DNA from 2 places in the Stenotrophomonas sp. 85239_Sma genome. Region 1 is predicted to be linked to the other one. Evidence: predicted binding sites of a transcription regulator. Region 1 holds the regulator's gene; the other holds the start of a gene.
The links. Region 1 encodes FliA, which starts transcription of late flagellar genes. Its sites were predicted from a motif close to TAAAGTTTNNCNNNCNNNGGCCGATAA; they were not measured.

Region 1 (7,485 bases):
CTTTGGCACGCGCCTTGTATCGGGAAGGCCAACTCGGAAAGGAAATCCCCGTGAGACTGTATTCGGCCGTCGCCCAGGTCCTGTCCTACGTCTACCAGCTGCGCGCCTGGCGCACTGGCCCGATGCCGGACGCCCCGCACATCCAGGTGGATGAATTCGGCAAGGGAGGCCGCCCGTGAGCGCCCAGCCCGCCACCGGTTTCAACACCCGCCGCGCCCTGGAAATGATCCGCCAGGGCCTTGGCGCGCCGCTGATCGTGCTGGCCCTGCTGGCCATGGTCGTGGTGCCGCTGGCCGCGCCGGTGCTCGATGCGCTGTTCACCTTCAACATCGCCATCTCGCTGATGGTGCTGCTGGCGGTGGTCTACGTGAAGCGCCCGCTGGACTTCACGATCTTCCCGATTGTGCTGCTGATCACCACCATGCTGCGGCTGGCCCTGAACGTGGCCTCCACCCGCGTGATCCTGCTCAACGGCCAGAACGGCCACGACGCCGCGGGCAAGGTCATCGCTGCCTTCGGCGAATTCGTGATCGGCGGCAACTACGCGGTCGGCATCGTGGTCTTCGCGATCCTCACCATCATCAACTTCGTGGTGATCACCAAGGGCGCCGGCCGCGTCTCGGAGGTGACCGCGCGCTTCATCCTGGACGCGATGCCCGGCAAGCAGATGGCGATCGACGCCGACCTCAACGCCGGTTTGCTGACGCGCGAAGAAGCCAAGCTGCGCCGCGAGGAGGTGCGCGAGGAAGCCGACTTCTACGGCGCAATGGACGGTGCCAGCAAATTCATCCGCGGCGACGCCATCGCCGGCATCCTGATCCTGTTCATCAACATGCTCGGCGGCCTGGCCGTGGGCGTGCTGCAGCATGGCATGCCGTTCGGCGACGCCGCTGCCACCTACACCCTGCTGTCGATCGGTGACGGACTGGTGGCGCAGCTGCCGGCCCTGCTGGTCTCCAGCGCCGTGGCGATGCTGGTGACCCGCGCATCGCGCTCGCAGGACATGGCCCAGGCCATGACCGGCCAGGTGTTCGGCCAGTACCGCGCGCTGGCGATCACCGCCGGCATCATCGGCGTGGTCGGCCTGGTGCCGGGCATGCCCAACGTCGCTTTCCTGACGCTGGCGGCGATCCTCGGCTTCATCGCCTGGAAGGTGTACCGCAAGGGCAAGGCCCCGGCTGCGGACGCGGCAGGCGGTGGCACCGATGCTGCCGCACTCAACGCACTCGGCCGCCCGGCGGCACCGGCACCGACCGCCGAACTGAGCTGGGACGAACTGCGCCCGGTCGATCCGCTGGGCCTGGAGGTCGGCTACCGGCTGATTCCGCTGGTAGACAGCAACCAGGGCGGCGAACTGATGGCACGCATCAAGGGCGTGCGCCGCAAGCTGACCCAGGATGTCGGTTTCCTGATCCCGTCGGTGCACATCCGCGACAACCTGGAACTGCCGGCCAACGGTTACCGCGTGCTGGTGCACGGCGTACCGGTGGCCACCGCCGAGATCCACCCCGACCGCGAGCTGGCCCTGGACCCAGGCAGCGCCCTCGGCGCACTGGAAGGCATCGCCGGCAAGGACCCCGCGTTCGGCCTGGATGCCACCTGGATCCAGCCGCACCAGCGCGCCCAGGCCGAAACGCTGGGCTACACCGTGGTCGACCCGGCCACCGTGGTCGCCACCCACCTCTCGCACCTGATCCGCGAACACGCGCCGGAACTGCTCGGCCACGAGGAAGTGCAGCACCTGCTGGCCAACCTGGCCAAGAGCGCGCCCAAGCTCGTCGAAGATCTGACGCCAAAGGCGCTGCCGCTGTCGGCGGTGGTGCGCGTGCTGCAGAACCTGCTGGTCGAGCGCATTCCGATCCGCCAGCTGCGCAAGATCGCCGAAGCGCTGGTCGAACATGCGCCCAGCAGCCAGGACCCGGCCGTGCTGACCGCCGCCGTGCGCACCGCGCTGGGCCGCTTCATCGTGCAGGAGATCGCCGGAATGTCGGCGGAGCTGCCGGTGTTCACCCTCAACCCGCAATTGGAACGTGTCTTGCAGGAGTCCACGCAGGGCAACGGCGCCGCGCTGGAACCCGGACTCGCTGAGCGACTGCACCAGAGCCTGGCCGAATGTGTCAGCAAGCAGGAAGCCCGCAACGAGCCCGCGGTCGTGCTGGTACCTGGCCCGGTGCGCGCCGCGCTGGCCCGCCTGGTCCGCCACAGCGTTCCGTCGCTGTCGGTCCTGGCCTACAGCGAGGTGCCGGAGGACAAGCGCCTGAAGCTGGTCGGAACGATCAGCTGACGCCGCCCTCCGATGCGCCAGAAAACAGACACCACTTTCGAACCCACGCACCAGACAGATACCAAGGGGAACCCGCACCGTGCAGACCACCGACCACCCGAGTTCCCCGACCGCCACCCCGCCGTCTTCGTCCCGTGACCACAGCATGAAAATCAAACGATTCGTCGCCGCCGACATGCGCTCGGCCATGAACCTGGTGCGCAAGGAACATGGTCCTGACGCCGTGATCCTGTCCAACCGCCGGATCGAGGAAGGCATCGAGATCGTCGCCGCCGCCAACTACGACGAGAGCGCCGTGCAGCGTGCACTGGAAGCCTCGCGCCGCGACGTGGCCCCGCCGCCGGCACCCAGGCCGCGCACCGCCGCCGACGCGGTGATCGCCGCGGTCACCCGCCGCCGCAGCAGCACCCCGGCGCCGGAACCGGTCGCCGCCACCACCTCGGCCGTCGCCGCCCTCGCCCGTGCCGCCGTCGGTGCCACCGGCCGCACCCTGGACAGCGCCGACGAAATCGTGCCGACCCGCGGCAGCACCGGCTTCGCCGCCACCCTGGCGCGCGCCGCCGTCAACGAACCGGCACTGCCGGAACAGAGTTACGCCCCGTTTGCCGAAGCCATCGTCGCACCGGCGGCCACCAGCGCCACGCCGGCCAACCGCGCCCGCTTCCAGATCGATCCGCCGCACGAGGCGCATCACGAAAGCGCCGCACCGGCCGTTCAGCCACCGCCGCTGCCGACCGCTGCCGTGACCGATGCGCAGCCCGAGATCGCCCGCAGCGAACCGGCAGCGGCCGAAGCCGCCGTCGACGCCAGCCCGGCCCCCATGCTGGCCCCGGCACCGACGCTGACCGTGGTCGCCCAGGACGACGCCGAGATCCGCCAGCTGCGCCAGGAAGTGGCCGGCATGCGCCAGGTGATCGAGCGCGAGATGAACCGCTTCACCGACGAGCGCCTGCGTGGCTGCCCGGTGCGCGCCACCGCGCTGGACCTGATGGACGAATACGGCTTCGATGCCGGCCTGGCCCGCGACGTGGCCATGCAGATCCCGCTGGAGACCGAGGCCCACCGCGGCCGCGGCCTGATGCTGGGGCTGATCTCGCGCAAGCTGCCGATCGCCCCGGTCGACCCGCTGGAAGAAGGCGGTGTGATCGCCCTGGTCGGCCCCACCGGCGCCGGCAAGACCACCACCATCGCCAAGCTGGCCTCGCGCTTCGCCGAGAAGCACGCGCCGCGTGACGTCGCCCTGGTCACCACCGACACCACCCGCATCGGCGCCCGCGAACAGTTGTATGGCTACGGCCGCCAGCTCGGCATCGCCGTGCACGAAGCCAACAGCGGCACCGACCTGGACCAGCTGCTGGAACGCCTGAAGGACTACAAGCTGGTGCTGATCGACACCGCCGGCCTGGGCCCGCGCGACCGCGCCCTGGCTGCCCAGCTGCAGTGGCTGCGCGCCGCCCGCCAGGTGCGCACGCTGCTGGTGCTGCCGGCCAACACCAGCTTCGGCGACATGGACGAGGTGGTCCGCCGCTTCGGTGCGGCCAACCTGCAGGGCCTGGTGCTGAGCAAGCTGGACGAGACCGGCCGCTTCGGCAACGCCCTGTCGGTGGCCGTGGACCACGCCCTGCCGATCACCTGGGTGACCGACGGCCAGGACGTCCCGGAAGACCTGCACCGGGCCAGTGCAGCCAATCTTGTACTTCGCCTTGAAGATTTGCGCCGAGCGGCCGATATGCCCTGCAACCCGGAGTTGAACCATGCCGTCGCGTGAGTACGCCAAGCTGACCAAGACCTTCCCGCTGTCGGCCACCCGCAGCGAGCCGCTGGGCCCTGTGCGCACCATTGCCGTGACCGGCGGCAAGGGCGGCGTGGGCAAGACCAACGTGTCGGCCAACCTGGCCGTGGCGCTGGCCGGCATGGGCAAGCGCACGCTGCTGCTGGACGCCGACCTCGGCCTGGCCAACATCGACGTGATCCTGGGGCTGAACCCCACCTTTACGTTGGCCGACCTGGTTGCCGGCCGCTGCACGCTGGATGACGTCATCGTTGAAGGCCCGAACGGCGTGCTGGTGGTCCCGGCCGCCTCCGGCCGCCGGCACATGGCCGAGCTGGCCCCGGCCGAACATGTCGGCCTGGTCAATGTGTTCTCCGAGCTGGAACGCGAGCTGGACATCATGGTGGTCGATACCGCTGCCGGCATCACCGATGGCGTACTGACCTTCTGCCAGGCCGCGCAGGACACCGTGGTGGTGGTCTGCGATGAGCCGGCCTCGATCACCGACGCCTACGCACTGATCAAGGTGCTGTCGCGCGAGCGCGGCGTGGACCGTATCCAGGTGGTGGCCAACATGGTGCGCGACCCGAACGAGGGTCGCGTGCTGTACGAAAAGTTGACCCGCGTCTGCGAGAAGTTCCTCGCCGATGTCTCGCTGAACTACCTGGGTTGCGTGCCGCAGGATGATTGGCTGCGCCTGTCGGTGCAGCGCCAGCAGCCGGTGGTGAAGGCCTACCCGTCCAGCCCATCGGCGCTGGCCATCACCGAGATCGCACGCCGCACCGCGCGCTGGCAGGCACCGACCGAACCGCGTGGCGGTGTCGAGTTCTTCCTCGAGCGCATTCTCAAACAGCGCGGGGTGGCCGCATGAAAGGCGCAGCCCAGTACAGGGAAGTCCAGCGCTCGGCGGCCAACGAGGTCATCGCCCAGCACTCGGACCTGGTGAGGCGCATCGCCCACCACCTGGCCGCACGCCTGCCGGCCAGCGTCGAAGTCGACGATCTGATCCAGGCCGGCATGATGGGCCTGATCGAAGCCTCGCGCAGCTACGACGCCGACCAGGGCGCCTCGTTCGAAACCTATGCCTCGATCCGCATCCGCGGCTCGATGATCGACGAGATCCGCCGTGGCGACTGGGTGCCGCGCTCGGTGCACCGTCGTGCACGCGACGCCGCCGCCACCATCCGCCGCCTGGAACAGAGCACGGGCCGTGCTGCCAGCGCCACCGAAGTCGCCGCCGCGATGGAGATGCCGCTGCCCGAGTACCTGCGGCTGATGGAAGACGCCGCACGTGGCCAGGTGCTGAGCCTGGAATCGCGCATCGAAGACCAGGGCGAACTGGACACCGTCGCCCAGGGCGGCCCGACCCCGCAGCAGGTCCTGGAGCGCGGCGAATTCGGCCGCGAGCTGGGCAAGGCGATCGGCCACCTGCCCGAGCGCGAACAGCTGGTGCTTTCGCTCTACTACGAGCAGGAGCTGAACCTGAAGGAGATCGGCGCCGTGCTCGGCGTGAGCGAGTCGCGGGTCTGCCAGATCCACGGCCAGGCCGTGCTGCGCCTGCGCGGCCGGCTGAAGATATTCGAGGCCGCCGATGCCGGCCTCGAAGAATGAACATCCCCGAGGCGTCTGCCCCCGGCCGCCCGGAATGAACAACAAAGGAACTCTGCTTTGAACAAGAACATGCGCATCCTGATCGTCGACGATTTCTCGACCATGCGTCGAATCGTCAAGAACCTGCTGGGCGATCTGGGCTTCACCAACACCGCCGAAGCCGAGGACGGGCATGCCGCGCTGTCGCTGCTGCAGAGCCAGTCGTTCGATTTCGTGGTCACCGACTGGAACATGCCGGTGATGACCGGTATCGAGCTGCTCAAGGCGATCCGTGCCGACGCCAAGCTGAAGACCCTGCCGGTGCTGATGGTCACCGCTGAAGCCAAGCGCGAGCAGATCATCGAAGCGGCCCAGAACGGCGTGAACGGTTACATCATCAAGCCGTTCACCGCGCAGACGCTGGAAGAGAAGCTCGGCAAGATCTTCGAACGCCTGGCAGCCAGCGCCTGATGGATACCACGGTCGACAAGAACGCCCTCGCCCTGCGCCTGCAGGAAGCCCTGGACGCACTGGAGTCCGGTGACGAAGCCGCGTGGCGGCAGCGCATCGATGGGCTGGTCGCGCTGCGCACGCAGCCGATGATGAGTGGCCTGTCGCGGCTGGCCCGCGAGCTGGGACAGGCACTGGGTGAACTGCCGACCGTGCCCAGCGAAGCCGGGGAACTGGACGATGCCTGCGCACGGCTGGACCACGTGGTGACGATGACCGAACAGGCCACCCACCGTACCCTGGACCTGGCCGAGGAATGCCGCAGCCTGACCGAACAGCTGCGCGCCGAAGGCCTGCAGCCGGGCCAGGACGCGCAGCTCGAGCGCATCCGCCACAACCTCACCGAGATCGCCCTGACCCAGAGCTACCAGGACCTGACCGGGCAGATCATCCGTCGCGTGGTCGGCATCGTCCGCCGCGTGCACGAAGGCTTCGGCGCGCTCGGCCTGCCGCCGGAACAGCATCGCACCGACCCGGAACTGGCCGGGCCGGCACTGAAGGGACTGGACCGCCACGCGGTCTCGCAGAACGACGCCGACGACCTGTTGTCGGATCTGGGGCTGTAAGCATGAGCGCTGTATCCGACGACATCACTGCCGATTTCATCATCGAGGCACAGGAGATCCTGGATCGCCTCGGCGAACAGCTGGTGTCGCTGGAGCAGGCACCGCAGGACGCCGAACAGCTCAATGCGGTGTTCCGGGGCTACCACACGCTGAAGGGCGGCGCCGGCTTCCTGGGTGTCACCGCCATGGTCGAGCTGTGCCATGCCGCTGAGGAAGCGCTGGGCGCCGCGCGTGCCGGCCAGGCCGTGCTGCAGGCCCATCACTTCGACGCCGCCCAGCAATCGCTGGATTACCTGCAGTCGATGCTGGATGCGGTGTCTTCCGGCACCGAGCCGGGCTATGCGCCGCCGGACCTGATCGCTCAGTTCGACGTGCATGGCAGTGCTGTGGCCGCACCCGCCGCCGCAGCAGCACCCGCTGCGGGTGGCAGCGACCTGATTACCGACGACGAATTCGAAGCGCTGCTCGACCAGCTGCACGGCGGCAACGCACCGACCGCAGTGGCGCCGGCAAGGAAGGCCGACGACGGGCTGATCAGCGAAGACGAGTTCGAAGCCCTGCTCGACCAGCTGCATGGTGGCGCCGCACCCGGCGCCAAGCCCGTGGCTGCGGTGGCGCCGGCACCGATCGCCGCCCCGCGCCCGGTGGCCGCACCGGCACCGGCACCGGCGGCCAAGCCGGCCGCCAAGCCGCTGGCCGAAGCCGAACACACCGTGCGCGTGGACACCAAGCGCCTGGATGCGATCGTCAACCTGATCGGCGAA
Region 2 (7,485 bases), 720 kb from region 1:
CGCAGCTGTGCGCGCACGCGTGCTTCGAATTCGTCCAGTGCGAACGGCTTGACCAGATAGTCGTCGGCGCCGAGGTCGAGCACGCGCACGCGTTCGGCCAGGCCATCGCGGGCGGTCACCACCAGCACCGCCAGGCCATCACCGCGCTGGCGCAGGCGCTGCAGCACGTCGCGGCCGTCCAGCTGTGGCAGGCCCAGGTCCAGCACCAGCAATGCGTACTGGGTCGAGCCCAGCGCAGCGTCGGCGTGCGCACCGTTGTCGACGTGGTCAACCACGTGCCCCTGCCGGCGCAGCGAGGCGCACAGGCCGGAGGCGATATCCGGGTCGTCTTCAGCAATCAGAACGCGCATGCGCGGGGGGCTCCTGTGACGGTCAGGCCCACCGGAAGGACGGGGTGGACCTCTCGGTTGCCGAGGGTAGCGGCAAACCGGCTGAAGGTGGAGCGCGGCGGCACCGCCGGCGGCGGTCGCGCTGTCCCGCCATTCAGTCCTGCAGGCCGGGCTTGCCTTGTGCCAGCGGCACCCGTGAGCCATCCGGCAGGCCACGGCTGAGCCTGCCTTCCTCGATGAACAGCAGTTCGCCGTTCTCGCCGTTCTTGATGCTGCTGTCGATGGCGATCACGCGGTCGCCATGGAAGCTGCTGACGTGGGGCATCGAGGTGTGGCCGACGACGATGCGCTTGAGCTGCAGGCGGTCAAGCACTGCCTGTACACCCGCCGCGTCGAGGCGTCCATCGAAGTAGCCGCGGTACCAGATCGGGCTGGTCTTGCCGTCATACAACGGCGCAGTGGCCGGGTCGGCCTTCACCTCGGCCTTGGGCAGGCCCAGTGACGCCTGGTAGGCCGCGTTGGTGCGCGCCGGGTCCAGCGCCAGTTCCACCGCCTCGGGCGAGATGCCGCCGTGCAGGAACAGGGTGTCGCCGATCTTCAGCAGCACCGGGCGGGTACGCAGCCACTGCCCGATCACCGAATCGGCACCGTACAGCTTCGGGTAGCTTTGGCCGAGCAGCTGGGCGCTGCGCAGGTACTTCGGGTTGACGTAGCGCAGGTCGTCGTACAGCACCATGGTCTCATGGTTGCCGAGCACGAAGTGCACCGCGCCTCCGGCGGCTGCCGCCTGCTGCTGCAGGCCATACAGCAGCCAGAAGGCTTCGGTCACCTGCGGGCCACGATCGAACACATCGCCGGCAATGACCAGGGTGCTGCTGCCCAGCGCCCAGCGGTCCTGCGCATCGATCACCTTGTTGGCGCGCAGCAGGCGCACCAGCAGCCCGTACTGGCCGTGGATGTCGGACAGGGCGACGATGCGCGGTGTGGCCGGCAGTACGGAGATCGAAGGTGCATCCGGCGCGGCCACACGCACGGTGTGCCCGTAGCCGCAGCGTGGGGCGATATCGGTGCCTGCGGCCTGCGCGGCCAGCGTGTGCGACTCGACCTTGTCGTCGCAGATCCACTTGGCCTGCAGCTGCGTGCCCTCGCGGAATACATAGGGACCATCGGCCTGCACGTGGCCGGCGGGCGCGGCAACTTCGCGGGCCTGCGTGGCTCCGGCGCTGCAGGCCAGCAGTGGCAGCAGCAGGGCGGTCATCAGGGAAGGGCGATAGCGCGGCATCGGCGGCGTCCGGCGGCGGAAACATCCGATGCTAACCGGCGCGGCCGGATCGTGGTGTGCGCGAATGGGCGGATCAGGCGCCGCGCCCGTCGTCCTTGAGCTTGCGCACGCGGGTCGCGGCGGCCTGCAGGGGCTGACCGTCGCGCCCGTGCGGTTGCATGTAGGGCAGCGGTCGCCGCGTGCTGGATTCGATCAGCTGCGAATGGGCTTCACCGGCCTCGAAGCGATGGCGCTCTCCCCACTGGCGCAGTGCGACCAGCAGCGGGAACAGTTCCTGGCCAGCGGCGGTGAGCACGTACTCCTGGTAGGCCGTTCCATCGGAGGCCGGCTGCAGCCGCAGGATGCCGGCCTCGACCAGCCGGCGCAGGCGGTCGCTGAGGATGTTGCGCGCCGCGCCGAGGCTGCGCTGGAAATCACCGAAGCGGGTGATGCCGTCGAACGCGTCGCGGATCACCAGCAATGCCCAGCGGTCACCGAGCAGATCGGCGCTGCGGGCGACGGGGCAGGGGCTGTCGGCGTGCATGCTGGGAATCTCCGAATGTGGTTGCAGTTTAAAACCAATGTCGGTAGCCTGCATCAAGTTTCAAATTGCAACCACATCATGAGTGCCACATCGCTTCCCCGCCCGCTGCAGGTCCTGCTTGCGGTTGCCGCCGGCGCCAGCGTCGCCAACGTCTATTACGCACAGCCACTGTTGGATCAGCTTGCACGTGCCTTTGCGCTGGACCGTGCCGTGGCCGGCGCGGTGCTGGCTGCTACCCAGGTCGGTAGCGTGCTGGCGTTGCTTGGCTTGCTGCCGCTGGCCGATCGTGGTGACCGGCGACGCCTGCTGCGGCTGCAGTTGATGGCGTTGGTGCTGGGCTTGCTGTGGTTGGCATCGGCACGCACGGCGGGCTGGCTGTTGTCGGGCATGCTGCTGGCCGGCCTGCTGGGCACGGCGCTGACCCAGGGCCTGATCGCCTACACCGCCATGCTGGCACCGCCCGAGCAGCGCGGTCGCGTGGTCGGTGTGGTGCAGGGCGGTGTGTTCATCGGCCTGCTGTTGGCGCGCGTGGTATCGGGTGCGGTCGCAGCCACCATCGGCTGGCGGGCGGTCTACCTGCTGTCGGCAGCGGTGATGGGGGCCTTGGCGGTGCTGTTGTGGCGGCGCCTGCCGGCGGTGCCGGTACCGGTGCTACCACCGCGTTGGCGCGAACTGCTGGGTTCGATGCTGGGCATGCTGCGCCGGGACCGCACGCTGCGCGAGCGTGGGCCGCTGGCTCTGTTGTTGTTTGCTGGCCTCAACGTGTTCTGGGCGGCGGCGCCGCTGCCGTTGTCGGCGCCTCCTTTGCAGTGGTCCACCGCGGCCATCGGTGCGCTCGGCCTGGCCGGCGTAGTGGGCGCATTGATGGCGGCGCGGGTCGGGCACTGGATGGACCGCGGTTTCACTGGTCGGGTCAGCCTTGGCGCGTTACTGCTGATGCTTGCCGCGTGGTGGCCGCTGCTGGGCCTGTCGCAGTCGCTGTCGTTGCTGCTGCTGGGCGTCATCGTGCTCGACCTTGGTGGGCAGGCACTGCACGTATCGAACCAGGCGCTGCTGCTGCGTGCACCGGCAGAACAGCATGGGCGCCTGGTGGCGCTGTACATGCTGTTCTATGCGGTGGGCAGTGGTGCTGGTGCGGCTGCCGGGCCCTGGATGCAGGCCCGGCATGGCTGGCCCGCGGTGTGCCTGCTGGGCGCCGGCATCGCGGCGCTGGCGTTGCTGTGGTGGGCGGGGTGGCGGGTGGTGGCGGTGGCGGTGACAGCACCCGCCACCTGTATCGGTAGAGCCGGCTGTCGGTAGCGTCGGCATGCCGTCAACGCTGCAGTGCGCGCCGTCCCGGGGCTTCCTGCAGGTCCGCACTGGCCACCACCACGCGGTTGCGGCCGCTGCGCTTGGCCTCGTACATCGCTGCGTCGGCACGTGCCATCAGCCGCTCGTAGTCCGGATGGCCGTCATGGCCGGCCACGCCGATGCTGGCAGTCAGCGACAGAACCTGGCCGTTGGCCAATGCCACCGGCGACTGTGCGATCTGCCGGCGCAGGCTTTCGGCGATCACCGAGGCCTGCGACTCGCTGGCCGCGACCAGCACCACTACGAACTCCTCGCCGCCGTAGCGGAACAGGTAGTCGCTGCCGCGCGTGAGTTGGCCGAGCAGGCCGGCGACGTGCTGCAACGCGCGGTCGCCGGCATCGTGGCCGTGGCCGTCGTTGATCGCCTTGAAGTGATCCAGGTCGAGCAGCAGCAGCGAGAACGGTGTGCGGTTGCGCGTGGCCAGTTCGATCTCACGGCGCAGCACCGTTGGCAGGAAGCGGCGGTTGAGCAGGTTGGTCAGTGCATCGCTGCCGGCATCCAGTTCACCGATGCGCTCGAACAGCAGCGTCATCAGGGTGCGGATGGCGGCCAGGTCCTCGCGGATGGCCGGCAGCACCGCCAGGCGCTGCGCCGGGGCATCGTTGCTTGCCCGCTGCAGGTTGGTGTCGATGCGGGCCATCAGCTGGCCGACCTGCCGGGTCTCGCTGCTCTCGCCGAAACTGGGGATGCCCTTGTGGGTGAACCACAGGCCGAATTCCGAGGTGGCCAGGCTGGCGCTGTCGCTGGCCTGCACATGACCGGCCAACGCGTAGAGCAGGGCGTTCTCCCAGTCCAGCAGCAGTGCCCGCTGGCGCTCGCGCTCGGTGCCGACGTTCTGCACCAGTGAGAACAGCCGGTACGCAGCATCGGCACGGGTGGAGCGCTCGCGGGCATGGGTGTAGGCCAGGGTCATGCCTTCCATGGCGATGTCCATGATCGCGCTGAGGCAGTCGATGGCGGCGAATGCGGTAGCGCTGTCGGGCGCATCATCGCGCAGGCGCACGAACAGCTCGTGCTTGAGCACGCGCGCGCCACGGGTCACCAGATCGACCGGAATGCCGACCCGGGCATGCACATCGCCGATCACCCGTTGCGAGGCGACGGTGGCGGCAATGCCGTTGGCATCGGTGGTCAGCAGCTGCACGAGCCAGTGCTGCATGGCTGGCTGCAGGCGCTGCTTGACCTGGTCATGGGACAGGAAACGGCGCGCGCGCGGGTCCTGCAGCAGGACGTCATAGAAGCGCTGGGCCAGTGTGGGGGGCGCGTCGTCGGCGGCCGCGTGCAACAGCGCAGTGGCGGCGGGGCCGGCCTGTTGCAGGCAGTGCTGCCAGGCCTCGGCCAGCGGCTGGCTGGCATCGTCCAGTTGGGGTGGTTCCACGTCGATCTCTGGCTGCGTACGACAAACCACGGGTATCGGCCGCGGTGGCGTGCGGTTGATGGCAGGTAAGCCCGCCAGTTTAAGCGCGATGCAGGGTTGCACGGTGCGCAGAGCACATCGGCGGCACTGCGGCAATGAGTGAACGCATTTGAGAATCACTTGCATTGATGGGACAATGCGCGCACGGATCGGGCCGCAGGTGACTGCGGCGACGCTCCGCCTCCCCCTCGTCGTTGCCTCAAGCCCTTTGCCAGAGGCCCCGTTGCCCTGCCAGAAGGTCCAGATCATGTCTCCTGCCGTTGTCCTTTCGCCGCGCCCGCTGGCGCTCGCCGTTGCCGCCCTGCTGGCGGGCAGCGCCCTGACCGCCCACGCCGAAACCGACGCCACCGATATCGACACGGTGCATGTCACTGCCTCGCAGATTGCCCGCCAGGCACTGGGTACTTCGACCATCACCGCCGAGGACATCGCCAGGCGCCCGCCGGCCAACGACATCGCCGAACTGCTGCGCACCATGCCGGGCGTCAACCTCACCGGCAACAGCGCCTCGGGCCAGTACGGCAACAACCGCCAGATCGACCTGCGTGGCATGGGGCCGGAGAACACGCTGATCCTGGTCGATGGCAAGCGCATCGGTGCGCGGGATGCCGTGCGCATGGGCCGCAGCGGCGAACGCAATACGCGTGGCGATACCAACTGGGTACCGGCGGAAATGATCGAGCGCATCGAAGTGCTGCGCGGCCCTGCAGCGGCGCGCTACGGCTCCGGTGCTTCCGGCGGCGTGGTCAACATCATCACCAAGCGCCCGACCGGCGACCTGACCGGTGCGGTCGACCTATATGGGCTGGTGCCCGAGCACAGCGCCGAAGGCGGCAGCGAGCGCGTCGGCCTGCAGCTCAGTGGGCCGATGACCGATACCTTGTCGTTCCGCCTGTACGGCAATCTCAACAAGACCGACGCCGACTCACTGGACCTCAACCGCCAGTACGCGACCAACCCGAACGCGGTGCCGCCGGCCGGTCGCGAGGGCGTCAAGAACCGCGACGTCAACGCGTTGCTGCGCTGGGACATCACCGCCGACCAGGTGGTGGAGTTCGAAGCCGGCACCAGCCGCCAGGGCAACATCTACGCCGGTGACCGCGCCGTCAGCACCACCGGTACCTCGACCGGAGTCGACCTGGCCGCCTTGGCCGAGGGCGAGGCGGAAACCAACCGCATGTACCGCAACACCGGCGCGATCACCCATCGCGGCCGCTGGGGGGACGTGACCTCGCGGGTAACGGCCGCAGTGGAAGCGGTGAACAACTCGCGCATCAACGAAGGCCTGGCCGGTGGCCCGGAGGGCAGCTTCAACGGCACCGACTGGTCGACCTCGCGCCTGCGCAACTACCAGCTGGATGGCGAAGTGAGTTTCCCGACCACGCTGGGTGGGGCCGAGAACATCTGGACGCTGGGCTTTGAATACCTGGACAGCCGCCTGACCGACCCGTATTCGATGAGCCAGTCCAGCAGCAGTGGCGGCGGCATCCCGGGGCTGTCGGCCGACCGTGCGCGCGGCAAGGCCGATGCGCAGACCACCGCCGTATTCGTGGAAGACAACATCTATCTGGGCGAGCGCTGGATCGTTACCCCGGGCCTGCGTTTCGACCACCACAGCCAGTTCGGCAACAACACCAGCCCCAGCCTCAATGCGCAGTTCCGCATCAACAGCGACTGGGTGGTGAAGGGCGGCATCGCGCGTGCGTTCAAGGCGCCGAACCTGTACCAGTCGAATCCGGACTATCTCTACTACACCCGTGGCAATGGTTGCCCGAATGCACTGCCGAGCCTCGGCGCCGGTTGCTACATGCGTGGCAACGCAGATCTGAAGGCGGAAACCAGCCTGAACAAGGAACTGGGCATCGAGTGGGCACCGCAGAGCGGCTGGCAGGCGTCGCTGACTTACTTCCACAACGACTACAAGGACAAGATCCAGGCCGGCTACGACCAGATCGGCCTGACTGCGGATGGCCGCGGCCGCATCTTCCGCTGGGAGAACGCGCCGAAGGCGATCGTGCAGGGGCTGGAAGGCAACCTGGTGATCCCGCTGCTGGGCGAGCAGGGCAACCGCCTGAAGTGGAGCAACAACTTCACCTACATGGTGGAGAACGAGAACAAGAGCACCGGCCAGCCGCTGTCGGTGATTCCGAAGTACACCGTCAACACGATGCTGGACTGGCAGGCCACCGACAAGCTGTCGCTGCTGCTGACCGGCACCTTCTATGGCAAGCAGAAGCCGGCCACCACCAACATCAACAACGATCCGCGCTGCACTGGCACGTGCGACCCGTCGATCGCGCTGCAGGATCGCGGTGCGTACAACATCTGGGGCGTGAGCGCGCGCTACAAGGTGACCGAGACGGTCAGCTTCGGCTTCGGCGTCAACAACCTGGCCGACAAGCGCCTGTTCCGCGAGGCCAACAGCAGCGATGCGGGCGCGGCGACTTACAACGAGCCGGGCCGCGCGTACTGGGCCAGCCTGCGCTTCGGGTTCTGACCGCACGCGGACGTCGATCCGCTGCGTTCGCCAGGCGTGGCCTGGCGCTACCGGCCACGCTCCGGTAGCGCCGGGCCATGTCCGGTG

Region 2: ACYKG1_RS06540 (GGDEF domain-containing protein) is a predicted target of FliA. The motif match lies at 4,895-4,921, and genes of this name have one in related genera.

Annotation. Positions count from the first base shown of each region.
Region 1 covers NZ_CM151163.1:2,104,139-2,111,623, reverse strand. Annotated here, with positions in the region: gene flhB (flagellar biosynthesis protein FlhB) at 1-179, shown strand, start outside; gene flhA (flagellar biosynthesis protein FlhA) at 224-2,284, shown strand; gene flhF (flagellar biosynthesis GTPase FlhF) at 2,430-4,052, shown strand; gene ACYKG1_RS09900 (MinD/ParA family ATP-binding protein) at 4,039-4,926, shown strand; gene ACYKG1_RS09895 (RNA polymerase sigma factor FliA) at 4,923-5,666, shown strand; gene cheY (chemotaxis response regulator CheY) at 5,724-6,116, shown strand; gene ACYKG1_RS09885 (protein phosphatase CheZ) at 6,116-6,721, shown strand; gene ACYKG1_RS09880 (chemotaxis protein CheA) at 6,724-7,485, shown strand, end outside.
Region 2 covers NZ_CM151163.1:1,379,535-1,387,019, forward strand. Annotated here, with positions in the region: gene ACYKG1_RS06520 (response regulator) at 1-350, opposite strand, end outside; gene ACYKG1_RS06525 (metallophosphoesterase) at 484-1,611, opposite strand; gene ACYKG1_RS06530 (winged helix-turn-helix transcriptional regulator) at 1,685-2,134, opposite strand; gene ACYKG1_RS06535 (MFS transporter) at 2,213-3,433, shown strand; gene ACYKG1_RS06540 (GGDEF domain-containing protein) at 3,447-4,862, opposite strand; gene ACYKG1_RS06545 (TonB-dependent siderophore receptor) at 5,149-7,398, shown strand.